Linked DNA regions of Desulfurobacterium sp. TC5-1. The main gene of each other region encodes a partner of the protein of the gene in region 2 in a complex. Links are inferred from orthologs where the notes say so. Each region holds a gene or a part of one and is shown on either strand. Other genes may lie near its edges.

The links.
Region 1: the proteins of prmC (region 2) and prfA are in contact, whole or in part, in a crystal structure (PDB 2B3T), measured with the Escherichia coli proteins. The link is inferred for Desulfurobacterium sp. TC5-1 from one-to-one orthologs.

Annotation. Positions count from the first base shown.
Region 1 is NZ_ATXC01000001.1:339,118-355,076, forward strand. Bases 6,532-9,412 are described here. They hold prfA (peptide chain release factor 1), read right to left. Parts: upstream 8,573-9,412; coding sequence 7,490-8,572; downstream 6,532-7,489. Other genes in these bases: trmFO (FADH(2)-oxidizing methylenetetrahydrofolate--tRNA-(uracil(54)-C(5))-methyltransferase TrmFO), read right to left, coding at 6,532-7,493; def (peptide deformylase), read right to left, coding at 8,599-9,123; H153_RS08990 (sugar phosphate isomerase/epimerase family protein), read right to left, coding at 9,098-9,412. In the rest of the region: H153_RS0101720 (PilC/PilY family type IV pilus protein), read left to right, coding at 1-581; H153_RS0101725 (prepilin-type N-terminal cleavage/methylation domain-containing protein), read left to right, coding at 553-999; H153_RS0101730 (type II secretion system protein), read left to right, coding at 999-1,418; H153_RS0101735 (hypothetical protein), read left to right, coding at 1,415-2,350; H153_RS0101740 (hypothetical protein), read left to right, coding at 2,365-2,775; H153_RS0101750 (RNA-guided endonuclease TnpB family protein), read right to left, coding at 3,281-4,693; H153_RS08985 (LysM domain-containing protein), read right to left, coding at 4,987-6,213; more of trmFO, read right to left, coding at 6,192-6,531; more of H153_RS08990, read right to left, coding at 9,413-9,895; H153_RS0101780 (outer membrane protein transport protein), read left to right, coding at 10,059-11,336; H153_RS0101785 (hypothetical protein), read left to right, coding at 11,350-13,224; ilvD (dihydroxy-acid dehydratase), read right to left, coding at 13,263-14,915; H153_RS0101795 (YdcH family protein), read right to left, coding at 14,905-15,141; rimI (ribosomal protein S18-alanine N-acetyltransferase), read right to left, coding at 15,077-15,592; tRNA (adenosine(37)-N6)-threonylcarbamoyltransferase complex dimerization subunit type 1 TsaB, read right to left, coding at 15,555-15,959. UniProt on the Escherichia coli protein: Peptide chain release factor 1 directs the termination of translation in response to the peptide chain termination codons UAG and UAA.
Region 2 is NZ_ATXC01000001.1:840,862-856,710, reverse strand. The notes cover bases 12,611-15,381. They hold prmC (peptide chain release factor N(5)-glutamine methyltransferase), read left to right. Parts: upstream 12,611-13,454; coding sequence 13,455-14,309; downstream 14,310-15,381. Other genes in these bases: murA (UDP-N-acetylglucosamine 1-carboxyvinyltransferase), read left to right, coding at 14,313-15,381; H153_RS0104335 (FeoA family protein), read right to left, coding at 13,081-13,296; feoB (ferrous iron transport protein B), read right to left, coding at 12,611-13,077. In the rest of the region: H153_RS0104400 (hypothetical protein), read right to left, coding at 1-253; diadenylate cyclase CdaA, read right to left, coding at 234-1,061; folP (dihydropteroate synthase), read right to left, coding at 1,062-2,258; H153_RS0104385 (CBS domain-containing protein), read left to right, coding at 2,336-4,978; H153_RS0104380 (bile acid:sodium symporter), read right to left, coding at 5,006-6,043; nadD (nicotinate-nucleotide adenylyltransferase), read right to left, coding at 6,164-6,817; H153_RS0104365 (glutamate-5-semialdehyde dehydrogenase), read right to left, coding at 6,932-8,179; H153_RS09915 (OmpA family protein), read left to right, coding at 8,240-8,950; tRNA (N6-isopentenyl adenosine(37)-C2)-methylthiotransferase MiaB, read left to right, coding at 8,947-10,287; H153_RS0104350 (bifunctional nuclease family protein), read left to right, coding at 10,281-10,769; H153_RS0104345 (MTH1187 family thiamine-binding protein), read left to right, coding at 10,769-11,068; more of feoB, read right to left, coding at 11,071-12,610; more of murA, read left to right, coding at 15,382-15,581; H153_RS09910 (mechanosensitive ion channel domain-containing protein), read left to right, coding at 15,590-15,849. UniProt on the Escherichia coli protein: Methylates the class 1 translation termination release factors RF1/PrfA and RF2/PrfB on the glutamine residue of the universally conserved GGQ motif, i.e. on 'Gln-235' in RF1 and on 'Gln-252' in RF2.

The DNA.
Region 1 (15,959 bases), 500 kb from region 2 along the record:
ACCCTGAAGTAGCAAATAGGATTTATGGACTTCCTCTGATTCATTCTGGAGACAACTGGAGTTTACCTGATGCAAGTTCCATTGTTGATGTTACAGAGACTTCTGCCTCAGTTTGTTCTATTTCTTCAACTTTGCCTTTAGGTTGGTACATAAAACTGAATACTGATGATGATGGATACCTTAAAGAGCGCTTAATTTCAGACCCAACGATAACTGATCTGAATGTTGTTGCATTTGTAACTACAGAACCAACAGCAGATGTATGTGGTTTTGGTGGCCGTTCAAGGATATGGCTTCTAAACGGAGCGTCGGGGAGCAGCATCTTTGATAACTGCACGAGATATTCAATGGATCGAAAAAATTTGAAAGGTTCTCTACTTGTGCAGCTTTCTACTGCTGCTATTCACAAAGTTAGTCTTAAAAGTGAAGCTTCACAATTTGATAATACAACAAACAAAAGAACTGTTTTAAATTCAGATACAGGTTCTGGCTGGTTTACTGGTGTGGCACCTGAAAGTGGAGCTAAGTTTGTACCACCCTCTGGAGGGAAAGGTGAACTTCTGTTATGGATGGAAAAATAGAGCTTTTACTTTACTTGAGCTTTTGATAGTTATAGCTTTGATAGCTATTCTTGCTTTTGCGGGAATCTTAAAGTACAGAAACTGGATAGATTCAAATACAATAAATACAGAAATCCGCCGGATGGCTTCGATGCTGCAGAATTTGAGAATGAAGGCTTTTTCTCAGAAAAGGCAGTTTAAAGTATATATTAGTCCTGATAAGCATCGGTTATTGATATACATATGGGATGGTAGTAGCTGGAAAAGTTACAAAAATTACGATTTAAAAGAACCTTTTGTGCAGACCGCTCCCGTTATCATTACAGATAAAGGAACTTTTAATGCTACTTCTAAAATTATTTATAAAGGTGATTTTAATTATCAGGGAGATAACTGCATAATCATAGACAGAACAGACGTGAGGATTAGTCGTTGTTGATGAGAAAAGGATTTACGTTGCTTGAAGTTTTGGTAGCGTTTGTGATTTTTTCTATAGTTATGATTGCTTTGCTTGATTCTGCAGGGTTTTATTATCGGATAAGCGTAGAAAATGATCTTTTAAATGCTGCTTCTAAAATTGCAAGAGAAAATCTTGAATCTGTTCGCAACATGGACTACAACTTTATCACGGCATCAGTTCTTGATAATGGAACCAGTTCTTGCAGAGAAGCCTTGACGACAGGTAAAAATCTCGAAGTAGTGCAGCTTAGGAATCAAAATTTTGCTTTTGGAAAATATTTTAATGTTGTTGTTGATCCTACTCTGGACATAAAACAAGTTACAGTGTATGTTTGCTGGAATTATAATGGTAAATTTCATCAGCTTGATTATTCTACAGTGGTAAGGGAAAAAGAATGAGAAAGGCACTTACTTTGCTTGAGTTATTAGTTGCTGTTTTTGCTGCTACAATTGTAATGTCTGCAGTTTATGTTGTATACACGAGGCTTCTCGGAACATATACTCAGGAATCTTCATATCAGTCTTCCGACATAAAAAGGGTTTTGGGACTTGAAATTTTAAGGCAGGACATAGAAAATGCAGGACTTGGAGTGGGAAAAAACGAAACGGCTATACCTGTTGAATGGAATATGACTAAAAACGAGTTGGTTTTAAGGACTCTTTACGATATTCTGGACCAGAAAACGTCAGCATGGCAGATTGTAGATTGTTCTTCTGGCAGTGCAAATGTTCTGGTAAATAAATTTTTTCCAGAATTGCATGTTGGACAAGCGGTGTATTTATCTGTTAATGGAACTATTGCAAGTGGTCTTTCAAGTTATTTAACCTGTCCAGGGAATGGGACTTATATTGTTTATCCTGCTTTTACCGTCTCTGCTCCTTCTGCTTGCAGCTCTCAGTACTGTAGGGGAATAATTTATCAGATTTTGAATGTTGACGTTCCAGATTATTGTGCCGCTGGAACTGGAGAGCTGATACGAGAAGTTAAGGGTACATCTCAACAGGATCCTATACTTGATTGTGTTGCAGATTTTGATGTGAGGTTTGATTGGGATTTAAATGGAGATGGAATCATTGAACAGAACGAAAGATATTTACCTGTTTCTGCAATAGGAAAAATTTCTGCTACTGATGAAAGAAAAAAATTGAAGCTTGTTACTGTTTTCATTGTTGTTCAGCAAGGCAAAAGGAACAGAAAATATAAGTTTACAAATCGCTTAAGAAATGCAGGAATAGATTTTACTGCCAAGATTAGGGCTCGCATAGGGAAAAACTGGCAGCAATATAGGTGGAAGCTGATTAAGTTTTCCGTTAAACCAATGAATTTATAATTTTTGGAGGAGCATTGAATAAAAGGAAAGGTATAGTTTTAATAGTAACTTTAATTGTAACCTTCATCGCTTCAGCTTTTATTGCTGCACTTTTATATATACTTTTTAACAATGTCATAATTGTTGGTAGTAAAAAACGGTATTCTGGTTCGCTTGAAGTTGCTAAAGGGGTTTCTTCATATTTAATGGAATTGATGGACGATGATAAGTTGTGTTCATATACTGATTGTTCTAAAACAAATCAGCCTATTCAATTAGGTTCGTATGCTTCTTTTGGAGATTACAGTACAACAGCTACACTTATAAGGCGGATAGACCTTACTAACAGAGGAAAAGGAGTTGTTTATTCGGTTGAAGTTGTGGTGAGAAATAAAAAAGTTCCTTCGGAACATTCTATAGTAGATTTTGTTTATAGAGTTTATTGAAGCAATAATCAATATTTTTATGATTGTGTTAATAATTTTATAAAGGCTTGATGTGTCCTGTCTCTTAGTATGGTGCTATAGAGACTATAATAGATGTTTTAGAAGCAGCTTCTTTAGCATGGCAATTTTAGAGGGTGTAGTAGTAACTGATACAAGTAGTCATAGATAATGCACGTCATTATAACTGGGATTGGTAGATCTTTGTGGAGTAAATTTATGAAAAGATTATTAAGCATAATAGTTTCAATACCGATTGTTGGTGGGGCAAGTTTACTACTTAAACATAAATTTCCTGCTATAGAGAATCACGAGATTATATATCTAACTATACAAAGTGGGTTATTCTTAATTACTTATTTTGTGTTCCGATTTTTTATTTTAAACAACTTATTTTAGACAGTAGAAAGGTGGTGTATGATAGTTGTTAGATATTACAAATAACTTTAGAAGGAACAGGCAAGTAGAGGCAAAGAAAGCTCTAAAGGGTTTCGAAAGATTCAGTGAACTACCTACGACTAAAGTCGTAGGCTTCTGAGGGAGTTTGGTAGGTTGTCCCTACCCTTATCCCTCCGGGCAGGTTCACGCTGCCCTCTACTCCTATCCCTGCTATTTGCAGGGATTCGGAGATACCTTTCCCAAACTCGTAGATTCTTACCCTTACTACTTTCTTAAGTCCCGTCACAAGGTCAAACCACTTCCTTTTGAACTTCCTTAAGATGTTTCTCGCTCCGTTAACGTCTGCGTTAATGAGTCCTTTAATCGGTGATAGGAAAAGTCCTCTCTTTATCCTTCTTCCGTTACCCTTGCTCTCTTTTTTAACTCCTGCATTTTCGTCGCAGGAGTCGGTAACGGAAGTGTAGCTTTCGTCTATCAGCTTAACTTCTATCCCCACTTCTTTGAGCTTGTATCTTAAGTATTCTGTTGCTTTCCCGTGCGGTAACAGCTTGAACATTTGATTCACAAGGTCTGGAAGGTTGTTTTCCTTATTCTTTGACTCCTGAACTTTTCCTATTACTACTGTCTTGACATTATTTAAAACCGCAAGCTTTGTTATGAGACTGCTTACTTTGTGTGCGTAGTCTCTTAAAAGGTTTTTAACACTTTTCCAAAGTCTGTGAAGTTTCCTCTCCAACTTAATCGTCGGCAGTCCTTTATTTTTTAGGTTATCAACTCTCTTTTGCAGGTTAAATATCTTTTTGAGCTTTTTCCTGAGAAGGGTCTTTAGACCTCTACCATCTATGATGTAAGAAATAGGATTTTTCTCTATCACACAGGTGGCAAAGTTTGATATTCCGTAGTCTATCGCTAATACTTTGTTACTTTGCAGTTTGACCTCCGGAACTTTTTTCTCATACACTACTACCGCTTTAAAGCTTACCTGTCCGTAGGACTTATACGGAACTATCTGTATGTTGAGAACTTTGAGGTTTTCTAAGTCCTTATACCCTGTCTCTATCCATAGGTAAGCAGGTGAATATCCAAACTTTTTGAGCAGGTATTCTTTTAAGTTTTTTGATAGCGAAAGTCTTATCCTACTTCCTTCTATCTTGAATCCTGTTTTATCCCAAGTTACCACTCTGTGGGGAATTTCAGGATTTACGCAGCTTGGCGGTTTAACTACACTTACTCCTTTCTTTTTGAACTTCTTAGGGTCTTTTAGGAACTTGAAAAAGTTATTCCATCCTCTTGACAGCTCATCAAGGACTATTTGAGCACAGCGGGATTGTAAGGAGCGTAAGTGTAGGGATTCATCTTTGAGTTTGTTGTAGAGGTCTCTGTAATCAGGTTTCGCTAACTTGTTCTTTATGAGGTAGTTTGCTTGATTCCAGAGTCTTCCAGCGTGGTAGGTGAGGTATCCGAGAATTATCTCTTGTTCTTCTGTCAAACGGTTTAACTCAAAAACTATCGCTCGTTTCACTTTCCTTGACGCAACCCTTAGTGCGTTTAGCTTCTATCATATTCTTGTGGTATATTACCGCTAAGTCAAAGTCAATACCCTTTTGGGGTGTCGGGCTGTATCCCCGCTTTAAAAAGCAGGGTTTTAGCCCGTCATTTTTCTATAAGAAATGGGAGTCAAAGTATTCCAAGTACAACAGGCATAGGTGATCCAACACAATGGATTTCTTGAGGCTAAAGAAGAGGTTCATGATATGTTCCTCATGGCTACATAAAATTATTAACACGACCCTTCAAGCTTACATATAATACAAATTAATATACTATTAGATTGATTCCTCTTGAGATAAGATACGGAATCTCTTCTGGCTTTTCCACACCAGGTATGAGAAAGTACGTTCTGTTTGGTGTTTCTATGGAAAAACCTTTGATTTCGAATCTTGATCGCTTTCCTTCAGTTCCCGGCGGTTCCACTATTATGAGCTTTATTCTTTGTATTGCGAAAGGAATGGTGTTAACAGCTTCTCTTATGCTTTTTCCCATGTCTGGATAGACTTTTGCTATCGTGAAACCTGCCATCTTTTTCTTTGTTATCTCTTCTGGTGAGGTCATTTCTTTCACAACAAAAATTTTGTGCCTGTTGAAACTATAGCCGTTTCCATCTTTTATGGCTTTTTCTCCTGTTAGAAGGTGTATTAGCTCTGTGATTTTTTCTATATTTGTTCCTGTTAAAATTTTAAGCGTTCCAGATTCTCCTTTTTCAGATTTTGCTTCTGGCTGTTCCACTGTGATTCCATAAGCTGATAGAAGGTTTTTAAGTTCTTTCGGCGTGTCGGGTGTAAGATTAAATATTTTTGTGCTTCCGGTTTCCATGTCATATATCAGGTAGTCATAATGGTATGTTAACCTGTCAAATGTACCGAGCTTTATCGTGCCGTTTGCTTCAAACGAACCGAATGTGTTCAGGAGATTTTCTTCAACGAGCTTTCTGAGCTGATTTTTGTTTTTTATTACTTTGTATCCAATGTTCTGCAGTTCTTTTATTTCCTGCTCCGTCAGGTTGTTGTTAAGATCGATTATGTAGTTGTTTCCGCCGGTTGTTACTACCGGATTTTGTTGAAGATTAACCGTTCCTGAATTTAGTAGAATCATTCCTTTCTTGTAACTTCTGAAGCCTCTGCCGTTTATTATAGGGAAAAAATCCGGAACTACATTGTTTGCTATTTTAAATTTTTCTTTTACTCCTTTCTTTTTTACGCCCGGTAGTGGAATTTTGAGAATGTGTCCCTTCAAAATAAGATTGGGGTTTTTAAGTTTATTTAGTTTGGCCACTTCACCTATCATTTTAAGGGGTAAATTATACTTTCTCAGAATTCCGTAAAGTGTGTCCCCCGGCTTTATTTTATAATAGATTATCTTTTTCCCGGTATTTTCTTGCGCCTTTCTAATTTTTATTATGTTTATCTTATAGATATTCCTGCTACCGTGAGCCGGAGCAGGCAGAATGATTAGCAATGCTGCTATAAAACGTTTCCAGCCCATCTTTTCATATCCTTTAGAGCTTTTTCTGCCTGTATTTTTCGTCTAACCCTTTTACCTTTTGCTTTAACAGGTGGAAGAAGACCAAAATTTGCGTTCATAGGTTGAAACCTTTTAGAGTCAGCTTCCGTTATGTATTTTAACAAACCGCCTATCATTGTTGTAGGGGGTGGTGATACCGGTGTTTCACCTTTTAAAAGTTTTGCCGCATTTATTCCTGCGATTATGCCACTTGCGGCAGATTCAGGATAGCCTTCTACACCTGTTATCTGTCCAGCAAAGAGAATGTTTGGGTTTTTCTTCAGTTGAAGGGTTGGAAGCAATAGTTTAGGAGAGTTTATAAATGTATTTCTGTGAATGCTACCATACCTTGCAAATTCAACGTTTTCAAGACCCGGGATGAGTCTAAACACCTTTTTCTGTGCAGGATAGGTAAGTTTTGTCTGAAATCCTACCATGTTAAGCAGTGTGCCTTCTCTGTTTTCTTTCCTTAGTTGAACTACGGCGAAAGGCCTTTTGCCCGTTTTAGGATCTATTAATCCCACAGGTTTAAGAGGTCCAAAAAGCAGTGTTTCTTTTCCCCTTTCTGCCATCTCCTCTATGGGCATGCATCCTTCAAAGTAGGCTTCCTTTTCAAACTCTTTTAGAGGGACTTTTTCCGCTTCCATTAAGGCGTTGTAGAACCGTTCGTACTCTTCCTCGGTCATTGGACAGTTTAGATAGTCGTTGCCTCCTTTACCGTACCGTGAACCCCAGAAACATTTTGAGTAGTCGATTGTATCAGCATAGACAATGGGTGCTATGGCGTCGTAGAAAGAAAGAGATTTTTCTCCAAGAAATTCAGTTAGGTATTGAGAAAGGGAATCTGAAGTTAAGGGGCCTGTTGCCACTATTGTAATTTCGTTTTCAGGAATTTTTGTAACTTCTTCTCTGGTAACTTCTATGAGAGGATGTTGCGATATTTTTTCTGTTATATAAGTTGCAAAGTCTTTTCTGTTCACCGCAAGTGCACCGCCTGCTGGAACGGCTGTTTTTTTAGCTGCTTCAACTATGAGTGAATTGAGGATTTCCATCTCTTTTTTCAGGAGACCTCTTGCGGTTGTTTCGTCAATTCCGCCAAGTGTGTTGCTGCAGACGAGCTCTCCAAAAAGTTCTGTTTTGTGAGCAGGGGTCAGTTTTTTAGGTCTCATTTCGTAAAGAGTAACGGGAATGCCTTTTTGCGCTAAATACCACGCCGCTTCGCTTCCCGCCAATCCTGCACCGATTACATTTACTTTTTTCATTGGTTGTCCTTTGTTACTAAATTCTCTATTTTCTTTGCCTGTTCAGCAGCGGCGAGGGCGTCTATCATTTCGTCCATTTCTCCGTCTAAGAATTGTTCGAGGTTGTAGAGGGTAAGTTTAATTCTATGGTCTGTTACTCTGTTTTCTGGAAAGTTGTACGTTCTGATTTTTTCGCTTCTATCCCCGCTTCCTATCTGGGAACGGCGGGTTGAATCAAGATGCTCTTTTTGTTGTCTTTCGTAGAGTTCTTTTAACCTTGCCCTTAAAATTTTCATTGCTTTTATTCTATTTTGAATCTGAGACCTTTCGTTTGAGCAGGTTACCACTATACCGGTTGGGATGTGTGTTATCCTGACGGCGGAATCTGTCGTGTTTACATGTTGACCACCTGCTCCTGAGGATCTGTAGGTGTCTATTTTAAGATCTTTTTCGTCAATTTTTATCTCGACGTCTTCTGCTTCTGGAAGAATTGCAACGGTGGCAGCTGACGTGTGAATTCTGCCGCCTGATTCTGTTACAGGGACTCTTTGAACTCTGTGAACGCCGCTTTCGTACTTTAACCTGCTATAGGCGCCTTTTCCGGATATCAGGGCAGATATTTCCTTGTAGCCGCCAAGTCCCGTTTCATTTGCAGACAGAATTTCTATTTTCCAGCCCTTTCTTTCAGCATATCTTGAATACATTCTAAATAGATCTGCTGCAAAGAGAGCAGCTTCTTCACCGCCTGTTCCGGCTCTTATTTCAAGGATTACACTTTTCTCATCGTTTGGATCTTTTGGAATTAAGAGCATTTTCAGTTGGCTTTCAAGTTCTTTTGCTTCCCTTTCAAGCTCTTTTTTTTCTTCTTTTGCAAGTTCTATGAACTCTTCGTCCTCACCGGAGTTCATCACCTCTATGGCTTCTTGAATGCCAGCGGCTACCTTTTTGTATTTTTGATATGTTTCATATATTGGTTGCAATTCTTTATGTTCGCGGGCAAGCTTCTTATACTTCCCGCTGTCTGATATTACATCTGGATTACTTAAAAGGCTTTCTATCTCTTTAAATCTTCTGCTTATCTCTTCAAGTCTTTCTATTATGACTTTTTCCATTAAACGCCCTCCGCCTATCTTTTCTTCATTTTTCTCTCATATTCTCTTTTAAGCTTTTTGTAGCGTTGAAGGGCGAGTCTTTTTTGTAGTGGTGAAAGTCTATCTATGAAGACTATACCGTTAAGGTGATCTATTTCGTGTTGAAGGGCTCTTGCTACAAGGTCTTCGCCTTCTATTTCGAAATCTTCTCCGTCAATATTCTGTGCTTTTACTTTTACGTAGGCAGCTCTTTTTACCTTCTTATAAAGACCTGGAAGTGACAGGCACCCTTCCTGATTTACCTGTTCACCTTCCATGGTGATAATTTCGGGATTGATTAGAACAATTTTGTTTTTCCCTTCTCTCTCTTTGCCAGCTTCAATGTCTATGACGACTATCCGTTTAAGAATGCCGACCTGATTGCCAGCAAGTCCAAGGCCACCTCTTTTGTACATTGTTTCAAACATTTCGTTGACAATGTTCCTTAATTTCTCATCAAATTCATTAACTTTTTCTGCCTTTTTTTTGAGTACTTCATCGGGATATATTCTTATTTCCATCTTCGTCTCCTGCTAAGTTGTTTATCAAAAATTGGAAAGATTCCATCTGATCTTTTTCGGTTTTGGCTTCTAAGGTAAGAATTACCGGGTTTTCTCTGTTCTCCTTTAAAAAGTTGAATAAAGGTTGAAAGTTAAAAGTTCCGTTACCGGCAGCTATGTGGAGGTCGTTTATACCGTCGTTATCGTGAATATGAAACTCGAAAATTTTGTCTGCAAAGAGGTTAAGCCAATCTTCGAGTGGTAGTTTTGAAAAAATGTTTAGATGTCCAACGTCAATACATATTCCCATGTTCTTTCTGTTCACCTTTTCTAAAAGTTCATTTAGGTAGTCTGGAACGTCGTCGAAAACATTTTCAACTGCTATTTTTGTTTCCGGGAATAGATCACACACTTCTTTAAATGTTTCTACACAATTTTTTATCCATCTGTCGTAGACAGGAAGAATTTTTCGGGGATGGAACCCGGAGTGAAAAACAATTACTTCAGGTCTTAATATCTCTGCTGCGGGTTTCAGCTCTTTAAACCGTTTTAGTGTTGCCTCCCGTATGTATTTGTCTATGGCGCCCGGGTTTAGATCCATAAACGGAGCGTGAAATGTTACCGGTTTATCGGCCAGTTTTTCGGCTAATTTTGAGAAAAACTTTAATGGTACTTTTTCAAGAACATCGGCCGTAAGTTGCAGTTCAATTCCGAGGTTTCTATTCAGGGTTCTCTCTATTCTCTCAGGGTTTTCTATGATGTCTCTTCCCGGTATATGACCTGTAATTTTCATTTATCACCCTCTCGGCACTAACGTAAAGAGAAATTTATGCAGTTATTGGGTTTAGAGCAAGAAAGGGTTGCTTTGACCGGGGAAATCTCTCTCTTACTTTCTTTTTCTATCTATTTGTATATGCTAAAATCTCTGTAATTATTATCTTTTTGAGGAGGAAGGGATGCGGAAACTGTTGCTGTTTTTATCCTGTTTTTTTGCCGTTTCTTCTGCTGCGTATGGCGGTAATGTTGATACCTTTGGTATAGGTTCTGCAGAAACGGCACTTGGCGGTGCTTACTCTGCTACGGCAGACGATCCTTATGCTGTTTACTACAACCCTGCCGGTTTAATGCAACTTGATAGTCAGGTCGTTTCTGCCGGTTTTGAAATTCTTGATCCAACTTTAAGGATTCACGATTTTACCGCAGTTGATGGGACTGGGAGCGTTGTTCTTCCTTCCGATGCTTCATTCACTGACGTTTCAGATACGCTTTTCGTTCCTTTTGCTGGTTACGGAACGAAAATAAATGACAACTTTGCTTTTGGTATTGCTGCTTATATTCCTTATGGTCTCCATATTAAATGGGATTCTGACCCTGCAGTCAATCCGGCCGCTTACAACTGTTTCGAGTCCTATTATATAAGGGGTGTTGTTACACCTACAGTTGCGTTCAGATTGACTGATGATTTAACGTTTGGTTTTGGTGTTTCTCTTGGTCGTTCCGATGCTGGTACTCAAAGGAGAATTTACGCTCCAACGCTACCATCCTTAAACAACAAGGTTATTAAGTCAGAGTTTTCAGATGATTTCAATGTTTCTTACAACTTCGGTTTCATGTATAAACCTTCCAGGAGACTTACTCTCGGTTTGACTTACCGTTCACGAGCGAAAACCGACTTTACCGGCACTGTAGAAGTAGAGGGAACTTCTTACTTCACAAATGCTACGACAAAGATTGATCATCCTGAACAGATACAGGGTGGTATAAGGTATACGCCAGATGATAGAGTTTCTATTGAGTTTGATGTTGTCTGGACACGGTGGAGCACGATAGATAAGTATATTGTTGATTTTGAAACACCGATACTTGGTAAAACTCAGGAAGTTTTCGTGAGGGACTGGCAGGATACGAGACAGGTTAGGATTGGTGTTTCCTATATTGTTAATGACGTTGTTACGTTGAGGGGAGGATACTTTTATGATCCTTCTCCCATTCCGGATCACACGTTTGACATGGCCTGGCCTGATGCTGATAAGAAAACCTACTCTGTAGGTGCCGGATTTAACTTTGGTAGAGTGAAGATTGATACGGTTCTTCAGTACAGTGTTGCCGAGAGTAAGAGAGAAATAGGCGGGGAAAGTGTTGAGTTAAATGAAACTTACGATGACGGGAGTGTATCCCTTTCTGCAGACGGCCATCTGTGGGGGTACGGTGTTACCGTTAGTTACACATTTTAAGAGGAGGTAAGTGATGAGAAAATGGATTGCTCTCTTAACTATAATGGTTGCAGTTAGTTCGTGCGGAACCAAACTTGCGGAAACAGAAAATGCGTCTTCTGTTCCTGGAACAGAAATACCTATCGATAGAAATGGTCTTGTTTTCGATCCTTCTGCCGAAAAAATACCATTTCCCAACGATATTATGTGGTCTCAGTACGGTGGTAATGTGACTCTACCGGTGGATGAAGCCTCTGATAATGCCACCAAGCTTCTCTACAGGGCAATTAATGCTCTTCACATAAAAGGTTTTAGTCCTAACATGTTTATTGGTGTTCCTCTTATGAACGATAAATCGTTAACTGATGTTTCCGGGCACTTTAAGCTTATAGATCTTACAGATTTTCAAGTTTGTGCTGCATCAAATGGTACATCTGCGGCATGTCTTGGTATGGATGAGACAGTCAAACTTACATTCAGGCAGGATGGAGACTTTTTGAAATTTTATCCTGTAAGGCCTCTTGACGCAGGTCATCAGTACCTTTTTGTTTTAGAGAATGGAATAAAGGATAATTCCGGGAATGAGATTTTAGAGTCAGTCATGTATAAAGAGCTTGAAACAAACGATACTCTTTTAGACCCTCAGCTTGAAGCCTTGAGAGAAGAGTATAAACCTCTTTACGATTCAGTGCTTCCTCAGTTTGGACTTTACAGAGATAACGTTCTTGAAATATTCACATTTACAACAGCGAACAAGACATTGTCAATAAATGACTTTGGCGTTATAAATGAGGCTTTGACAAACAGCACGGTTGCGGATAACCTGGAAAGTTTAATAGGAGGATTGAACTATACTGATGTTCCTCTGGAATATAGAGGAATAGAAACTTTCATTCTATCAGGTCCTGTGGCACCGCTTCTTGGATTTGTTAATGGGACGAACAATACAGTTATGAGTGTTAATATAGCAGAGCAAACGTTGATGGCAGTTCCATATTCTATTTTCAATGGGGCAAATTTCTCTACCTATAATGATACGGTTTATGTTTTCCTCCACGGTTTAGGGGCAAATAGAACGGTGGCGCAGCTTTTAACAGGCGATATCCCTTACGCTGTTGTTTCGATAGACCTTCCATATCACGGCGACAGGGTGCTTCCAGACGATAATCCTTACACAACCTGCTATGAGAATGTTTCTGGAAGCTGTTTCCTTACCGAAAATCCGGGTAGTGACAGGATAAACTTTTATCAGTCGATTTTTGATGCGCGAGTTGTATTAAGAGCTCTTGCTTCTGGAAGATTTGATATTGACGGTGATGGAACCCCGGATGTTCCTAAGAATATCGACCTTGTCGGTATGTCTCTCGGTAGTATCGTTGGTGGTTCTCTCCTTGGCATAGATAGCGCTACCAATAATACGATTTCAAAAGCTGTTCTAAACGTTGGTGCGGCAAATCTTGTTTCTGTTCTTGATACTGCGACTAACAGTATGATAACGAATCTCCTTGGGACTCTTGGAGTTGAGAAAAACTCTATCGATTACTTTGTGACTCTTGGCATTTTCCAAACGCTTCTTGATCCTGCAGACCCATCATATCTTGCCGGCAATGTTGCAAACAAGACGATAATTCAGTCTGCCTATGGTGATTCTATACTTCCATACGTATCCAACTTATCTTTTGCCAAATCCATAGGATTCAGTAACTATACAGAGGTGGATTTCTCAAATGTAACAGTTGCCCCAGGATGGTACATGTTTGGTAATAGTTCCGCTTATGTAAATCACGGTTTCCTGTTAAGCACAAATACGACTTATTACCCGGAAGTTTCCGATTATCTTGCTGATGAATCTGTTCTTCAGGATGCTCAGAAAGCTGCAAGGGAACAGATAAAAGATTTCTTTCAGTAATTGAAAGGGGAGCTTTAAGCTCCCCTCTATATTATATTTCAAATTTCCTGAACTGCACCTTTTGAAGCCGAAGATACAAGTTTTGCATACTTCCTGAGAAGTTTTGATTTAACCTCTTTCTGGAGAGGTTTAAAGGTTTCAAGTCTTTTCTTGATTTCTTCTTCCGGGACTAAAAGTTCAAGTTTTCTCTCTGGAATGTTAAGGTATATTTCGTCCCCGTCCTCGATGATTCCTATGATGCCACCTTCGGCAGCTTCAGGTGAAATGTGTCCAACGCAAGGACCGTGTGTTCCGCCGGAAAATCTTCCATCTGTTATGAGGGCTACGGATTCACCAAGTCCCATGCCCATGACGGCAGCAGTAACTGCTAACATTTCTCTCATGCCGGGACCGCCTTTTGGTCCTTCATATCTGATGACTATAACGTGGCCAGGCTTAATTTCGCCGTTCATCACGGCTTTCATAGCATCTTCTTCGCAGTTAAATACCTTTGCGGTACCTTTGAATACCTTCATCTTATCGCTAACGGCACCCTGTTTAATAACGGCGCCTTCCGGGGCAATATTCCCGTAGAGAATTGCAAGTCCTCCCTCTTTTTTATAAGGATTGTCCATTGGTCTTATGACGTCTTCGTCAAATATTCTTCCATTTGCTGCTACTTCCTTAATGGATTTTCCTGAGACGGTTGGGTTGTCTTCTATTAATGTTTGCAGTCTGTTCAGTACGCCAGGTATCCCACCGGCATAGTGGAGGTCTTCCATAAGGTATTTCCCGCCAGGTCTCATGCTGCATATTTTTGGAGTTTCTCGGCCTAAGTCGTCAAAGAGTTTAATGTCAAAAGGAACACCGGCTTCATAAGCTATTGCCGGAAGGTGCAGAACAGTATTTGTAGAACCGCCAAGGGCAAGGTCAACTCTTATCGCGTTTCTAAAGGCTTCTGGAGTCATGATATCTCTTGCCTTTATACCTTTCCTTACGAGCTCTACAATTCTTTCTCCAGATGCTTCAGCTATTCGTTTTTTCTCTGCTAATGGTGCCGGAGATGTTCCGCAGTAAGGGAGAGACATTCCTAAAGCTTCTGATAAGCAAGCCATCGTATTTGCAGTGAACATTCCCTGACATGCACCGGAGGATGGGCATGCTGTTTGTTCGTATTCAAGGAGTTCTTCCAATGAGAGTTCACCAGCTCTGTACTTTCCGATGGCTTCAAATGTGTGGGTAACGAGATCAAGTCTCTCTTTCCCGCGCCTTCCTGCAAGCATTGGCCCTGCAGTTACGATTATTGCAGGAATGTTTACCCTTGCCGCTCCCATGAGCATTCCAGGGGTTATTTTGTCACATGCCGTTAGAAGAACGATACCGTCAAGTTGATGTGCGTTGACGACGTCTTCAACAGAATCAGCGATGATCTCTCTTAGAGGGAGAGAGAATCTCATTCCTTCATGTCCCATTGCTATACCGTCGCATATAGCAGGAACTCTAACAATAAATGGAGTGCCGCCGGCAGCAGCAACTCCTCTTTCTATAAACCTTTCAAGTGCGTACATATCTGCATGACCAGGAACAAGGTCTGTGTAGCTTGAAATTATTCCAATTAATGGTTTATCGATGTCTTCTCTTCTAATTCCTGTTGCCATCATGAGTGCACGGGCAGGTAGCTTTTCAAATTCTCTCAGAACGTCACTTCTCATTGTTTGCAGCCTCCTGAGCCTTTTTGATAAGCATAACCATTTCGTCTCTGAGTTTTAATCTTTCCTTTTTCATCCTGTCAAGTTCTGCTTCCTCTTTAGGTGTCAGGAAGGCTTTTTTTTCCATTTTATCTATAATGTCGTCAAGTTCCTGATGTTTTTTTTCAAGGGTTGCAAAGTGGTGGAACTTCTCCCTTGCCAGTTTCTTTAAGTTTTCGTCCCTGTACATCTTGTACCTCCGTTGGGTTTATTTTAAGCATGAGAACGAGGGCGTTATCCCCGTTCCTATAGTATTTTTTCCTTTCGGCGACCTTTTTAAATCCGAACTTTTTATAAAGGTTTATTGCAGGAAAATTTTTCTCAGATACTTCAAGAAAGATTGTAAAGGGTTTTCCGATTCTCTTTAGTTCTTCTATAATAGAGGTCATAAGTGCTGTTCCGATGCTCCTTCTCCTGTAATTTTCGCTGACAATAATAGCGTGAATTTCAACTTCATCTTCTACTATCCAGTATAAAACAAAACCGACGATTTTTCCATCTATCAGGGCGACTTTTCCCCTATATATGTTAGAAAAGAACTCTTTTGAGGATACGGGAAGGATAAGGTTAAGTCCTTTTTTCAGGTTCTCTATTTTCTTGAGGTCACTTATTTTCCAGTCTCTTATTTGAAGGTTTCGCATCTGGCTGCCTTATGTAGATAGGTTCAAGGGATTCTCTGTATCCGATTTTTAAAGCAAAAAGGGCTGCATTTAGAGCAAGGGATGTGTTTGCCCTTCTTTCTAATAGCCTGCTTGAAGATTGTATAAAGTTTCCTATTTCTGAATGGTCATTATAATTTCCGGTTATTATCATATTTCCCGGAATCCTTGAAATTTCGTTTATGACCTCTTTTGCAGAAAGATCTTTAGGAGGAATGATTACTTCATCTCTCTTTCGACAGTAAATGTAGTATTTGTTTTTTCGTCCTTCTACTATAACGAAAACTGGTAGATTCTCGCTCAAAAAGCTGAAGGAAAGGGCTTCCAATGTAGAAACGGTGCCTATTTT
Region 2 (15,849 bases):
TTATGTAGAGTTCTCCCTCTTTTTTAATAAATTCTATGGATTTTTTTGTTCCCTCAACTTCGACTGTTAATTTTTCCGGTTTGTAGCTTGCCACATTTACGGTTGCCGGTGTTATTATTTTTACGGGCAGTTTTACAGTTAAAACGATGAATTCCTGCTTGGCAGCTAAGAACCACAGCAGAAAAGAGAATATCACTGCCAGCAGTTTGTAGTGAAAGTTTTTAAATATTGTATCAACTATCTTTTTCAGCATTTTCGCCCTTCAAAAAAGTGGTAAGTAGTTCTTTCAGCGCATTTTTCGTTTCTATCTCTTTTACAAGAAGTGACTTCAAGATTCTTTTCAACCTCTGGGGTTCAAGGTTTTTAATCAGTTTTCCATGGTAAGCTATTGATATGTTTCCCGTTTCTTCAGAAACGATAACGGCTATTGCATCGGTCTCTTCCGTTATTCCCATAGCTGCTCTGTGCCTTGTTCCCACCACCTGTGGAAGTTTGGTGTTTAACGTTAATGGTAAAAAGACGCCGGCCTTTTTTATCCTGTCTTCCCTTACAATGACTGCGCCGTCATGTAGCGGCGTTCCCGGCCAGAATATCGTTATTAGCAGTTCTTTTGATACCTCACCGTCAATTTCTGTTCCGGCTTCTGCGTAGCTGTCCGTCTTTACGTCTCTTTCAATGACTATTAGCGCTCCTATTTTGTCCTCTGACATGGTGGCAGAAGCCCTGACAATTTCGTCAATGACCTTTTCTGCTTCGTATCTCTGGGCAAACAGTCCCATCTGCCCTTCGCCAAGTCTTGCAAGCAGTTTTCTTATTTCAGGCTGGAATATCACGATGAGGGCAAATATTCCGATGGTTAGAACATTGTTCAAGAGGAAAGAAAGAGTGTAGAGGTCGAGGATTCTTGCCAGGACGCTTAACATAACGATTGTCATTATTCCAAAGAGGATCTGTATCGCCCGCGTTTTGGATAGATAGATTAAAACTCTGTATATAAGGAAAGAGACAAGTCCTATATCTATCAGGTCCCTGATTGTTATTTGAGGTAGAATGTTTAGCATTTAAGCGTCCTCTATGGCAAGTAGTATGTCTAAAAACTGCTTCGTCTCTTTTACATCGTGAACTCTTACAATTTTCACACCGTTTAAAACGCCTTTAACTATTGAGGCTAAAGAGCCGGCGACTCTTTTTTCCGGATTTTCTTCGCCTGTTACCATTTTTATGAAACTTTTTCTTGAAGTGCCAAGCAGAATTGGAACGCCAAACCTTTTGAATTCGTTAATCCTTTTAAGAATTGTAAGGTTATCTTCAAGCCGCTTCCCAAAACCTATTCCCGGGTCTATGATTATCTGTTCCTTTTTAACCCCTTTCTCTTTAGCTTCTTTTATGGTCTCTTCAAAGTATTGGCATAACTCTTTTATTACGTCTTCGTAGTAGGGGTTTTTCTGCATGTCTCTCGGTGTTCCTTTTATATGCATGAGAACGGCCGGGACGTTTCTTTCAGCTACCAGTTCTGCCATTCTGTTGTCAAAGTGGAAACCGCTTATGTCGTTTATTATGTCGGCACCTGCGTTTAAGGCTTCCTCCGCTACTTTTGATTTGTAAGTGTCAACGGATATAAAAACGCCCGGAAACTCTTTTCTTATTGCTTCTATCACTGGAACAACTCTTCTCATCTCTTCTTCAAGTGGGACAGGTTCGGCGCCAGGTCTTGTAGATTCACCGCCAACGTCAATTATTGACGCTCCGTCTTCTATCATTTCCTCCGCGTGCTTCAGGGCTCTATCGACGGTTGTCCACTTCCCGCCGTCAGAAAAGGAATCGGGGGTCGTGTTCAAAATGCCCATGATTGTAGGCTTTTCAAGAGAAAGCGTTTTTCCGTTTGCTTTAAGCTCAAACCTTGTGTTGGAATCGGCCTCTATCAGCCTCTTTATTTCGTCAGCAAGTTTTTTAAGTCCGAAAGGTTGCTTTTTCATTCTTTCAAGGAGTTTTTCAATAGTTCTGAGAGAACCGATAAGGACAGCTGTGCACGTTTTACATGTGAAAGAAGAAGCTTCTCTTGGTAGGGCGCAGTCGCCTCCTGAAGCTATTGCGTCCTGCTTTAGAATGTTGGCTGCCCTTGTGTCTATTCCTTCTATTACAAACGTATATAGAATGCCCTTTTTTGAGAGAATGTCGGCACCTTCAGGTGTGTTTCCGATGGTAAGCAAGAACTCTTTAAGTTTACTTTTTGTAAATTTTCTTATTGTTACGAACATAGTTTGCCCCGTAGTTTAAAATAGAAGATGATGAGTTAAATTATACCTATAAAACAGCGTGTGAATAAAGGGGAAATATGGCTATCGTTATAACTGCTCATAAGAATATGGATCTTGATGCTCTTGGAGCTGTCATTGCAGTTAGGAAACTTTATCCTGATGCGGTTGTCGTCCTTCCGGGGACGAAAGGTAAAGATGTTATTAAGGTTCTTGAAGAGAATCCGAAACTGCTTGATTACGTTGATGAGACAGGTTTTAACGGTGAAATAGAAAAGCTGATTGTCGTTGACACGTCGGACATAGAGAGAATACCTGAAGTGGTTAAGGATAAAATAGCGGGGAAAGATGTTCCCGTGATTATTTATGACCACCACACACGGGAAACTTCAGGGTTTAAAAACGTAAGGCTTTACTTTAAGGAAACTGGAGCGGTAACTTCCCTTCTTACTATGATTCTAAAGGGTAAGGGAATAATCCCTTCGCCACTTGAAGCTTCAATAATGGCTTTAGGAATCTATTCTGATACGGGAAGTTTTCTTTTTCCAGGCACGTCCTCCCTTGATCACATAGCGGCCGGTTATCTCTTTTCAATCGGCGCCAATCCGGAAATAATAAAACACTATCTTCCAAGGGAGTTTTCACCGGAAGAGATTGATATTTTGAAGGTTTTAAAGGATAACGTTGAAATTCTTGAGATTAACGGTAACAGGATAGCTCTTACCACTGTGCAGTTTGATAAATACGTGGGAGATATTGCCCACCTCGTCAGTAAACTGCTTGACATCAACAACTATCCTGCCTTGATAGCCGTGGCAGGTGTTGAAGGGACAGTATTTGTAATAGGTCGGTCAAAAACGCCCCTTGTGGATGTGTCAAGACTTGCAGAGAAACTTGGCGGTGGAGGGCATTCGGAGGCAGCTTCGGCAGTAATTCGGGATAAGACGGTTTACGAAGTGAAAGAGAAAGTGATAGAAGTGCTTAAAGATATTGTTTATCCGGCAAAGGTGGCGGGAGACATTATGTCTTCACCGGCACAAACTGTTAGAAAGGATATGACCGTAAAAGAGTGTCTTTCGTTTCTTATGAAGCAGGGAATAAACGCTGCGCCTGTCCTTGATGATAGGGGGATGCTTGTAGGTATCATAAACAGGAGCTTAACCGATAAAGCATATTACATGGGAATGGACGATGAACCTGTTTCAACGGTAATGGAGAGAGAGTTTTCTTGCGTTTTTCCGGATACACCTGTAAGTGAAATTGAGGAGATTATAGTTTCAAACCAGCAGACGCTTGTTCCTGTCATAGACAGGGGTAAAGTGGTCGGTGTCATAACGAGAACGGATGTTCTAACGAATCTTTATCGTGATGAGATAGATGAGTCGGAAAAGTTTTATATGAGGCGTTCATCTTCGCCTCACTTTAAAAATGTGAAACAGATGTTAAAGGAAAGGCTTCCGGGAAAGGTTTATGAACTTTTGAAGAAGGTTGGTGAAGTTGCGACGGAAAAAGGTATAAGTGCTTACGTTATAGGTGGCTTTGTCAGAGATTTAATTATAGGAAGAAAAAACCTTGATGTTGATATTGTCGTTGAGGGCGATGCAACAAAGCTGGCAAAGGCATTTGCTAAGGAGGTGGGAGGAAAAGTTCACGTTTTTGATAAGTTCAAAACGGCTACGGTTACGCTTTTAGATGGCTTTAAGGTGGATTTTGCCTCTGCAAGGACGGAGATTTATCGTGCACCCGGTGCTCTTCCAGAGGTGGATACGGCACCTTTGAAAAAGGATCTTTTCCGGAGGGATTTCACCATTAATACACTTGCCGTTAAGCTTAACGGCAGGGAATTCGGGAAGCTGGTAGATTTCTTTAATGGTTTGAAGGACATAAAGGAAAAGAAGATAAGGGTTCTTCACGCTTTAAGTTTTGTTGAGGATCCTACAAGGATTTTGAGGGCTTTGCGGTTTGCCGTTCGTTATCGCTTTGATATAGGAAAACATACCGAGAAGCTTTTAAAGATTGCTGTTCAGAAAAATCTCTTTAGAACGGTTGAAGGGAAAAGGGTTTACCTTGAGCTTAAACATATTTTTGAAGAGGATAATCCGCTGAGGATTGTAAACCGAATGGAAGAATATGGAATACTTAAGGCTTTTAGCCCGCGGTTTATATGGAACAAAAAAAAGAGGGACTTTTTCGATAGGATAAGGAAGATAATTAATTGGCACAGGTTGACTTTCAGCAGAAGCAGGGTCGATTATCCGATTCTTTACTTTGCCGCTTTCTTTGAAAGTCTTCCTGCAGAGGAGATAGACAGGCTTTTGAAGGATTTTTCTGTTCCGGAAGATGAGGCAAATCTCATTAAAAATCTCATATATCGCGGAAAGCAGCTTACGACAAAACTTGAGAAAGGTAGTTTTACCAACAGTGAGCTTTTCGAGACATTGAAAAGAGAAAAAGAGGAAATGATTCTCTATGTCGCTGCAAGAACTACGAAAGAGGAATTAAAGCACAGGTTGTTGCAGTATCTTAAAGAGTGGAGAGATTTAAAACTTGCCATAACAGGAAATGACCTTAAAGAGATGGGGTTAAAACCAGGCCCTGTTTTTAAGGAGGTGCTGACGGAATTAAAGCACAGAATTTTGGATGGAAAGGTTGAGAATGAATATGACGCTTTGGAAGAAGAAGTGAAGAAAATTTTAAGAGAGAAAAAGCTTGAGCTTGTTTAATAAAAGGCGGGGATTTCCCCGCCTGGTTTAAGCTGTGGCCTTTTGCAGTTCTCTTTCCTGGTGGTTTGCCACGAAATCTTTTGCGTAGTGCTGGACGTAGAATCCAAGGAGAGGAATCTGGATGATAAACCCTAACACGACGAATAGCACCATCAAAGCTGCCTTGTCCACAGGGAATGTTATGAGAATTATTGCAAGTGTTATGTTAAGGTGCCTTACTGCTGATGCAAAAGCAACAACGATTGCCTCTTCAGGCTTTAATATCTTCCTTGCGACTAAGAACTTTGCATATATGGTGCTGAATATCAGCATTGAGATGTAGTAGATGATAAGCGGAATAACGATTACAGGCACGATGTCCGGATGAGAAAAGAGAAGCTTCGTTCTGCTCATTGAAAGGACTAAAAATGAGAGAATAACAATACCGATACTGCTTATTCCAGACAATTCGGGTTTGATTTCTCTGTTGAATGTTTCAATTCCAAACTTCCTTATGAGGAGTGTTCTTATTACAAGACCCACAAGGAGCGGTATAAAGAACACTATGAGAATGCTTTTGATGAACGTAAAGGAACTTATTGTCATCTGGCTTCCGATTACCTTTGGAAGTATAAAAGGAACAGCTACGAACGCTGCAAAGAGCAGGTTGGCAGGAATCAGAAACATTGCCGTTTCGACTTTGCCACCTGAAATGCTGGTCCATGCTGCCGTCATGGCACTTGTCGGGATAAAAGATAGAATTGTCAGTGCAACGAAAAGTTCAGGGTGGTTGGCAAAGAAGATTTTTCCCAGAACGTATGCTATAAGCGGAGATACTGTAAAGTTTACTACAAGGCTTAAAAAGAGCACCTTTGGTTCTTTTAGGTGCTTGAAAACTTCATCTATCTTCAGATTTATCATTACAGGCAGAATTACCAGAAACATCATTACCGAGAGAATCACCGTTTTTGGCACTTTCCATCCACCTGTAAAGTAAACGTTTAAAAGGCCTGCAACGATTGCAGTTACTATAAGATAGTGAACATTTTTCTTTATAAACTGCATCGCTTTAAGTGGTGTTTTCATCACCTCACCTCCTGTTTCTATCTGTTCATATAAATATTGCAATTTTACAATAAATGTCAACCTCTTTGATGAAAGAAAATGGCGTTTTTAGTGGTGTTTCAGAGGAAAAGTGAGGATATGCTAACTAAGAGAGATATTGAAAAGTTTTCCGGTTTTTATTAATTCGTTCAGTTTTTTAGCACAGGTATCCGGAACGAGAAAGCGGACGTCCCTCCCCTGCTTTAGGCGGTTTCTTACTTCCGTTGAGCTTATCTCTATAAGTCTTCCGTTCATTATGAAGATATCTGCCGAGTTGATGTCGTTAGGTTTTTTTAACGTTCCCTCTTGTATTTTTTTCTTTACGTTTAACTGCTTCAGGATTTCTTCTGCTTTAAGGTTGTATTCAGGCCTTTTGACCACGATTATTTTAGCTGTTTCAAGGATTTTTTTTGGTTCCTTCCATTTTGGAAATGTTAGGAAAGAGTCGGCGCCCATTATAAATACGGGAGGTTGTTTTTCATTCTGCTTAAAGGCTTTAAGCGTATCTATCGTGTAAGAAACACCTTCCTTTTTTATTTCGTAATCCCATACCTTAAAGTAGGGTATTTCTCTGACTGCTAACTCTAAAAGTTCTAATCTAACCTCCGGTGGAATTGACAGTTTCCCTTTTAAAGGCTGGATTTTTGCAGGAACAAAGACGATTTCCGAGAAGCTAAAGGATTCAAGGACATCCCGCGCTATGACGAGATGCCCTATGTGAACCGGGTTAAAGCTTCCGCCAAACAGGGCTTTCATCTTTTCTCACTTTTAAACTTCTTTATTAAAGTTACCGGAATCCAGACAAATATGTTTACCAGAAACACTACCAGTAAAAACAGAAATATGTAATTGAAAATCTGTTCTCTCATATTACTCCCTTATCTGTCCGTTGCCAAAGATTATGTATTTTGGAATTGTAAGGTCTTCAAGTCCCATAGGTCCTCTCACGTGTATCTTGTCGGTAGAGATTCCCATCTCTGCACCGAGGCCGAAAACGTTTCCATCTGTGAAGCGGGTTGAGGCGTTTATGTAAACGGCAGCAGAATCGATGTCGTTGAGAAATTTCATGCCGTTTGTATAGTTTTCTGTTACTATGGCGTCGCTGTGGTGAGAGCCGTAGGTGTTTATGTGTTCTATCGCCTCTTCAAGAGAATCAACGATTTTGACGGCAAGTATCAGGTCAAGGTATTCGGCGTACCAGTCTTCTTCTGTCGCTTCTTTTATGTATTCCGGGTCGTAAGCTCTTGCCCTTTCGCATCCTCTAAGTTCAACGCCGGCCTTTTTAAACCTTTCTATCATTTCCGGCATAAATCCGTCTGCTATTTCGCTGTGAACGAGCATAGTTTCCATTGCGTTGCACACACCCGGTCTTTGAACCTTTGCATTGAAACAGATGTTCCACGCTTTCTCAAGGTCTGCAAACTTGTCAACGAACACGTGGCAGACACCCTTGTAGTGTTTTATTACAGGGATTCTTGAGTTTTCTGCAACAAATCTTATCAATCCTTCACCGCCTCTCGGGATTATCACATCTATAAACTGGTCTAACTGAACCATCTCTTTAACGATGCTTCTGTCGGTTGTATCAACAAACTGGATTGCCTCAGGTGGGAATCCTTCAGATTCAGCAGCTTCCTTTAAGATGTTTACAAGTACCCTGTTTGAGTTTATCGCCTCTTTACCGCCCTTCAGGATTATTGCGTTTGAACTTTTTATACAGAGGGAAGCTGCCTCTACTGTGACGTTTGGCCTTGATTCGTATATTATTCCCACAACACCTAACGGAACTCTCATTTTCCCTATTTTTATACCGTTTGGGCGCTTCCACATCTTTATCACAGAACCGACAGGGTCTTCCATTTTCGCAACATCATGGAGGACGTCGATCATCCCTTTTATCCTTTTTTCGTTTAAAAGGAGCCTGTCAATCATGGCTTTTGACAGGCCTTTTTCTTCTGCAGCTTTTAGATCTTTTTCATTTTCGGCTTTTATAAGGTCTCTCTTTGCATCGATCAGTTCCGCTGCTTTGAGCAGTGTTCTGTTTTTCACGTTCGTTGATATACCTGTCAGTTTATAGCTGACCTTTTTTGCTTCTTCAGCAATTTTTCTTATTTCCATTGATATCCTCCTCCAACAGTTTTAAATTAATTACAGGCATTTGCTCACCGGAGGTTGTCTGTGAGGATAAAAATTTTACCATTATTGGCCACTATCTCAACGATTGTTGTTCTTTCTGGATGTGGTCAGACGGTCGTTAACACGGGTGTAACGATTACAATTCCACCGAAAAAGGCAGTTCCAGAGGTTAAGGTTAGTGTTCCTTCTGTCAATCGTGAAGAGGAAGCTTTGAAAGAAGCTGAAGGAAAGGAGCCTCAGATTGAGGTTTCAAAGTATATATTTGAAAACGAAGTAAAGGCGTTTAGAGATTTAACCGGAGCAAAGGTTATTGCTTCTGTACCGCTGTTTGGTCATTTACCGTCTATTAAAGGTGACCTTTTGGTGGTTGAAGAGCCTCAAAGAGTGAGAATAATCATTAAGGATTCACTTATTTTTGAACTTAACAGGGATAGGATTGTCAACGATTCTGTTATAAAGGCGATTGCACAGTCCTTTAACGGTAAGAACTCTCTTTTAGTTATTGCTGGTTTTTCTGATAGCACGGGGACTGATGATTTTAACAATCTTATTACTGAAAGAAGAGCGGAAGCTGTTAAAAAAGAACTTGAAAGCTTAGGTATTCCATCTTATAGAATTTTAGCCTTTGGTTGTGGATCTTCTAAGCCAATAGCGCCCAATAGTACGGTTGATGGAAGGGCAGCCAACAGGCGTGTTGAAGTTTACGTCTATCCTGAAAATATGTACGTTGATAATGTGTGTGGACAGAGATGATGAAAGGAAAGCGGTTTTTTGTAAAGACTTTCGGCTGTCAGATGAATGTTAACGATTCGGAAAAGATGGCAGGAATACTTACCTCTGCCGGATACGAGAAGACGGAAAATTTAAAAGAGGCTGACATCGTCATTGTCAACACCTGTAGTGTTAGAGCAAAGCCTGATAACAAGGCTTACAGTTTTATTGGTGAACTTAAAAAATTAAAAAAAGAAAAGCCTGAGCTTGTCATAGCTGTTACGGGCTGTGTTCCTCAAAGGGACTGGAAATTTATTCTCGATAGATATCCTCATGTTGACATTATTTTGGGCACATTCAACTTTCACAAGATTCTTGATTTCATTGAGGCCCTGGAAAGGCCATCTGTAGAAATACTTGATACGTTCCTTGAAAATGAGGGCGAAGTTGTTCCTTCAATAGAGCCGCTTTTAACCAATCCTTTTGTTGCTTACGTAACGGTTCAGCGTGGTTGCAACAGGTTCTGTACCTACTGTATCGTTCCATACGTTAGAGGGAGAGAGAGGAGCGTACCGCCTGAAAATGTTGTAGATGAGGTGAAAAGACTTGCGGAAAAGGGTGTTAAAGAGGTGCACTTACTTGGTCAGAATGTTGACTTTTACGATTACAACGGTGTCAGGCTGCCAGATTTACTCTACATGGTCTCTCAGGTTGAAGGTATTGAAAGGGTGAGGTTTACAACTTCTCATCCTGCCGGTTTTGATATTTCCATTATAAAAGCAATAAAAGAGATTCCGAAGGTTTGTGAGTATGTTCACCTACCGCCTCAGAGTGGTTCCAATAAAATTCTTGAGAAGATGAATAGGGGATACACCCGGGAAGAGTACATAGAGAAGGTTTTGATGCTGAAAGAGGAGGTGCCGAACGTAGCACTTTCAGGTGACTTTATTGTTGGATTTCCCGGTGAGACAGTTGAAGACTTTGAACAAACGCTTTCTCTTGTAGAAACCTGTGTTTTTGATCAGGCTTTTGTCTTTGAATATTCTCCAAGACCTTTAACGCGGGCGTTCTCTTTTGAAGATGATGTTCCTAAAAAGGAAAAGAACAGAAGGCTTACTGAGTTAAATAACCTTCTGAAGAGGCAGGCGGAAGAGAGAAACCTTGCCCTTCTTGGATCTGTTCAGGAAATTTTAGTTGAGGGCCTGAGTCCTTCAACCAGTGAGAAGATGATAGGACGGACGCGGAATAATAAGATAGTTATAGTGGATAGGAACGATTCTCTCATTGGTAATCTTATAAACGTTGAGATAGAGGAGGCAACACCGTTTTACATGAGGGGTAAAGTAATAAAACAGCTGGCAGGAGTGGAGAGATGGTAGAGGTGTCTGTTATAGGAATAACACACGATAGGTTGAGCGGTCTTCCTATCATTATTTTGGGGAACGTCGAGGAGAACTTTGCAATACCTATCTGGATAGGTGAATACGAAGCGGAGCTTCTTGAAACGCACCTTTTGGGAGCTGTTGCACCGAGACCTTTTCCATACGACCTTATATGTGACATGATTCAGGCTCTTGGAGGAGAGGTGGAGAAGGTAATTATTAATGACTTTGACAATGGAATCTACTTTGCCACCATTGTAGTTAGACGTTACGATGGTGAAGTTATAAACATAGATGCAAGGCCGAGTGATTCAATTAATGTTGCTGTAAGGCTGGGTGCCCCCATATATGTGACGAAAGATGTTATTCAGAGAGTTTCTATTATATCCCTTGACGGTAACCCTCACTACACGAGTGAGCAAAAGGCAGAGTTTGAAGAACTTTTAAAGTATCTTTTTGAAGAGGGAGAAGAAGAGTAATGGCAGTTATGGAGATTTCTGTTGTTCCTGTAGGTACGGGAGATCCGTGTGTTAGTGAATACGTTTCCTATGCTTATAAGTTTTTGAAAGAAAAAGGCTATCATTTTCAGCTTACTGCGATGGGCGTTATCGTTCAAGGTGAAGTTGAGGAGCTGCTTCAATTGGCTCTTGAGATTCATAGAAGGCCTTTTGAGAAAGGCGCTTTAAGGGTCGTGACAGCGATAAAAATAGACGAGAGGAAAGATACGAAGTTAACGGTTGAGGGTAAGGTTAATAAGCTGAAAAAATCCCTACAGTAATTTTATACGCCGAAGAGCCTGATTCCGTGATAGAAGACAAAAGCAGTAATCCATGCTACAACAAGCTCTACCGTTAGTATAAAACCCACCCACTTTTTAGAACCGCTTTCCTGGTATATTGCTGAAATTGTAGCTATACATGGGATATAGAGAAGAACAAAAACTATGTAGGCAAAGGCAGATGCAGGAGTAAACGTTGTTTTAAGCACCGCTGACAGCATCTCTGCGTTTCCGTATAGCGTTCCCATTGTACCTACAACTACTTCTTTTGCAACGGCGCCAAAAATCAGAGCAACAACAGGTTTCCAGTCATTTATCCCTAACGGTTTAAACAGGGGTAAAAGCCATTTTCCTGCCATTCCGGCTACGGAGTGTTCGCCGGCGTATTTAACGCCGGCTGGAAAGCTTGCAAGGACCCATATTATTAGAGAGGCAAAAAGGATAATTGTTCCAGCTTTTGAGAGGAAGTCCTTTACCTCAATGACAGTCTGGTTAAAAACCACTTTTAGTGAAGGGAATTTATATGAAGGTAGCTCTATGAAAAATTCACCTTCCCCTTCATCAATCAAAAATATAGACATAGCCTTTGCAAATATAAGTCCCATTATAATGCCTATTGTGTATAGGCTTAATACAATAAGTGTTCGTTCGTCCCTGAAAAAGGCTGCTATGAAAACGCTGTAAACGGCGAGTCTTGCACTACATGACATCCACGGAATTATCGTCATTGTTATAAGCTTGTGAACCGGCGAGCGCATTGCCCTTGTTGCATAAATTGCAGGAACGTTACAGCCGAATCCCAAGATAAGGGGGATAACGGAAGAACCTGACAATCCAAAGTGCCTCATAAAGTTATCCCAGAGTGCTGCTGCTCTTGCCATGTAACCTGTATCTTCTAAAATTGAAAGGAGTATGTATAGGACAAAAAGAATGGGAAGGAAAGATAAAACAGAACCTACACCTGCCAATACACCGTTGTTTAAAAGTGATTCTATTGTTTGAGGAAAGGAGAATGCTTCTACCATTGCGGGCAGAGTTTCGCCAAATAGGTGGCCTATCCACTCAACAAACGGTGTGCTGAATGTAAAGGTTAACTTGAAAACTGCTGCCATTATGGCAAAAAATATTGGTATTCCTGTAATCGGTGTGGTTATAAATCTGTCAACTTTATCCCTGAAGTCTTCCTCTTCCTCTGCTATGTAGTCTGTCTCAATTACAGTTCTTGCAATGCGGGAAGCCATTAAGAATCGTTCTTTTGGTATTGCCGATGATATTTCTTCTCCCGCGCGTTCATAAAATTCCTTTTTTATCTTTTGAAGAGATTTTGATAAAGAGTTGTATATTCTTGAGTTTTCTGCCATTTCAGTGATTTCTGGGTCACCTTCAAGAAGTTTTATAGCAAACCAGCGCGTATTTTTTTTGAACCGCTCATCTTCTTTTATTATCATAGAAACTTCCAATATGGCTGCTTCTAAAAGGTCAGAATATGTTGGCCTAAAAACTTCTTTACTGATTCCGTTCAGTCCTACTTCAATTATTTTTTCAGAAAGTTCTGAAAATCCTGTGTTTCTATAGGCACTTACGGATACAACCGGCAAGTTGAATATTGCGGATAGTTTTTCGAAATTTATGGAGAACCTCTTTATGTCATCAATTTTGTTAAGTGCGAGTATTGGTTTAACGCCCATCTCAAGAAGTTCAAGGGTGAGATATAGGTTTCTGCCAAGGAGGGTGGCATCTATAACATTTACTACGACATCGTACTTTCCACTAAGCAGGAAGTTTCTTGTTACACGTTCTTCAATCGTGTAGGAAGTGAGGCTGTAAATTCCCGGTAAATCTATCAGTTTTATTTCAAATCCCCTAAAAGAATATTTTCCCTCTTTCCTTTCAACAGTTACACCGGGCCAGTTTCCAACCTTGGCTTTTGTTCCCGCGAGCATGTTCATTATTGCTGTTTTACCAACGTTTGGGTTTCCAACGAGAGCGGCAATGAGTTCTTTTTTCACCGGTTACCTCACAACTATTCTTCGTGCCATTCCCCTTCCGAGGGCAAAACGGCTCTTTTCCACTTCCACAATAATAGGTCCTGGAGCATTTTTTACAACTCGTACGTTGCTGCCGGGAAATATGCCCACTGCGGCTAAACGCCTTTTGAAACAGGGTCCGCCTTTTATCTCTTTTATCTCAACGGTTTGTCCCTCTTCTATATCAAGAAGCGTTCTCATTTTTCTACCCTCAACCTTTGATTGTTAGAATATATTAACTTTTTCTCTGAAAGTCAAGGAAAATCATATTTAGCACCTTCTGTCATCCGTTCGTTGTTTTAAAAAACCACATCAATTATAAGATGTTTTAACTTCTATAAGTAGGGTATAATTTCACCATGAAATGGACAGTTATGACACTTGTTAAAAGAGCTTCTGAAATTCTGTCTGAGAGAGGAATTCCGTCACCTCGCCTTGATGCAGAACTTCTTATGTGTTGTTTATTGGGATGGGATAATAGGGTTAAAATTTATACTGCCTACGATAGACCCCTTTCGGCGGAAGAGGTGGAGGCTTACCGTCAGCTTATAAAGCGGCGGGTTAAAGGTGAACCGGTTGCCTATATCACTGGAGAAAAAGAGTTTTTTGGATTTAGGTTTAAAGTGACACCTGCCGTTTTGATTCCCCGTCCAGAAACGGAGCTTTTAGTTGAAAAGAGTGTTGAACTGCTTAAATCAATGTCGAAAGAAACGCTTAAAATTGTTGATGTCGGAACGGGAAGTGGTTGCATAATCATCTCAATTGCAAAGCTGCTTAAAAAAGATGCGGAGTTTTTTGCTACGGATATTTCCAGAAAAGCTCTTGATGTTGCCGTTGAAAATGCAGAATTACACGGTTGCAAGGTTAAGTTTTTAAAGGCGGATTTGCTGGAAGGAGTAGAAGGAAAATTTTCTGCAGTTGTCTCTAATCCACCCTACATAGCTTATTCTGATAGGCGGGTTGAGAGCAGCGTTAAAATGTTTGAACCGTCAGTTGCCCTCTACGCAGGTAAAAAGGGAACAGAAGTTATAGAACGTCTTGCTTTTCAGTCGTTTGACAAACTTGAACCGGAAGGATTTTTGGCGGTTGAATTTGGGGAAGGGCAGTCAGAAAAGGTTAGAGATATATTTGAAAGAGCAGGTTTTAGCACTATTAAGATTTTTAAAGATCTTTCAGGGAAAGACAGGATTATCGTAGGTTTTAAAAAGGAGTGAAAAATGTATAAATTTGTTATAAAAGGTGGAAAACCGTTAAAGGGGAAGGTTAGGGTTTCAGGTTCAAAAAATGCAAGTCTTCCCATTATTTTTGCTGCTATTTTAACAGAAGATGCTGTTATTTCGAACGTTCCTGACTTAAGAGATACCAGAACAGCTATTTCACTGCTGACAGATATGGGATTTGAAGCAGAGTTTGAAGGAAATAGGTTGAAGGTTGCTAAGGGAACTAACATAAAGACGGAAGCAGACTATGAGCTTGTTAGAACTATGAGGGCTTCCGTCCTTACACTTGGTCCTCTTCTTGCAAGATTTGGAAAGGCAAGGGTTTCTCTGCCAGGTGGTTGTGCAATAGGTGCCAGGCCGGTTGACCTTCATCTTAAAGCCCTTTCAAAGCTTGGAGCTGATATAAGGATAGAACACGGTTACATAAATGCTGTTGCACCGGGTGGACTTAAAGGTGCTGAAGTTGTTTTTGACTTTCCCACTGTTGGGGGTACGGAAAATCTTTTGATGGCAGCAGTTTTAGCCAAGGGAAAGACCGTGATAAGGAATGCTGCAAAGGAACCTGAAATTGTTGACCTTGCTTGTGCTTTGAGAAAAGCAGGTGCGGTTATAGAGGGAGAGGGAACCGACACGATAGAAGTTGAAGGTGTTGAATCTATAGGGACTATAGACTATACGGTTATGCCTGATAGGATTGAAGCAGGAACATTTGTTGCCTGCGTTGCGGCTGCCGGTGGTGAACTTGTAATAGAAGAGTTCCCTTATGATGTTTTAGGAGCTGTGATTGATAAATTTAAGGATGCAGGTGTCACTATTGAAAAGGTTGATGAGATGACCGTTTTTGTTAAAAGCAATGGCAGGCTGGTTGGAACTGACATCACTACGGAGGTTTATCCGGGATTTCCAACTGACATGCAGGCTCAGTTTATGGCTGCCATGTGCCTTGCAGACGGTGTTTCTATCATAAAAGAGACTATATTTGAAAATAGATTTCAGCACGTTCTTGAGCTTCAGCGACTTGGAGCAGATATAAAAATAGAGGGAAATGCCGCTGTTGTTAGGGGAGTGGAGAAACTTATAGGTGCAAAGGTTATGGCTACTGATCTCAGGGCAAGTGCTTCCCTTGTGGTTGCCGGACTTGCTGCCGAAAATACGACAGAAATTTACAGGATATACCACCTTGAGAGAGGCTATGAGAATCTTGAAAAGAAGTTGTCAGCACTTGGTGCTGATATAGAGAGAGTAAAAAGTGATAGACCTTATTGAGGTACTGAATGCTATTTTTTCACAGGAATGAGATTACAGGTGGTGATATTTATCTTATTGCTTTTACTCTTTCTCTGCTTGCCTTTATTCAGCTTATTAAGGTTTTAGTTCAAAAACGTATAGAAAACAGGTTTTTGAAAGCGCTTGTTGAAAGTTTAAGCGGCATTCTCTTTTTTGTTGCGGGATTTTCGCTGTCAAAAGTAGTTTCCAGCCACATTTTAAAGTTAATATTTGAAGATTTTTCAATCCTGATAGGTTCTGTTTACCT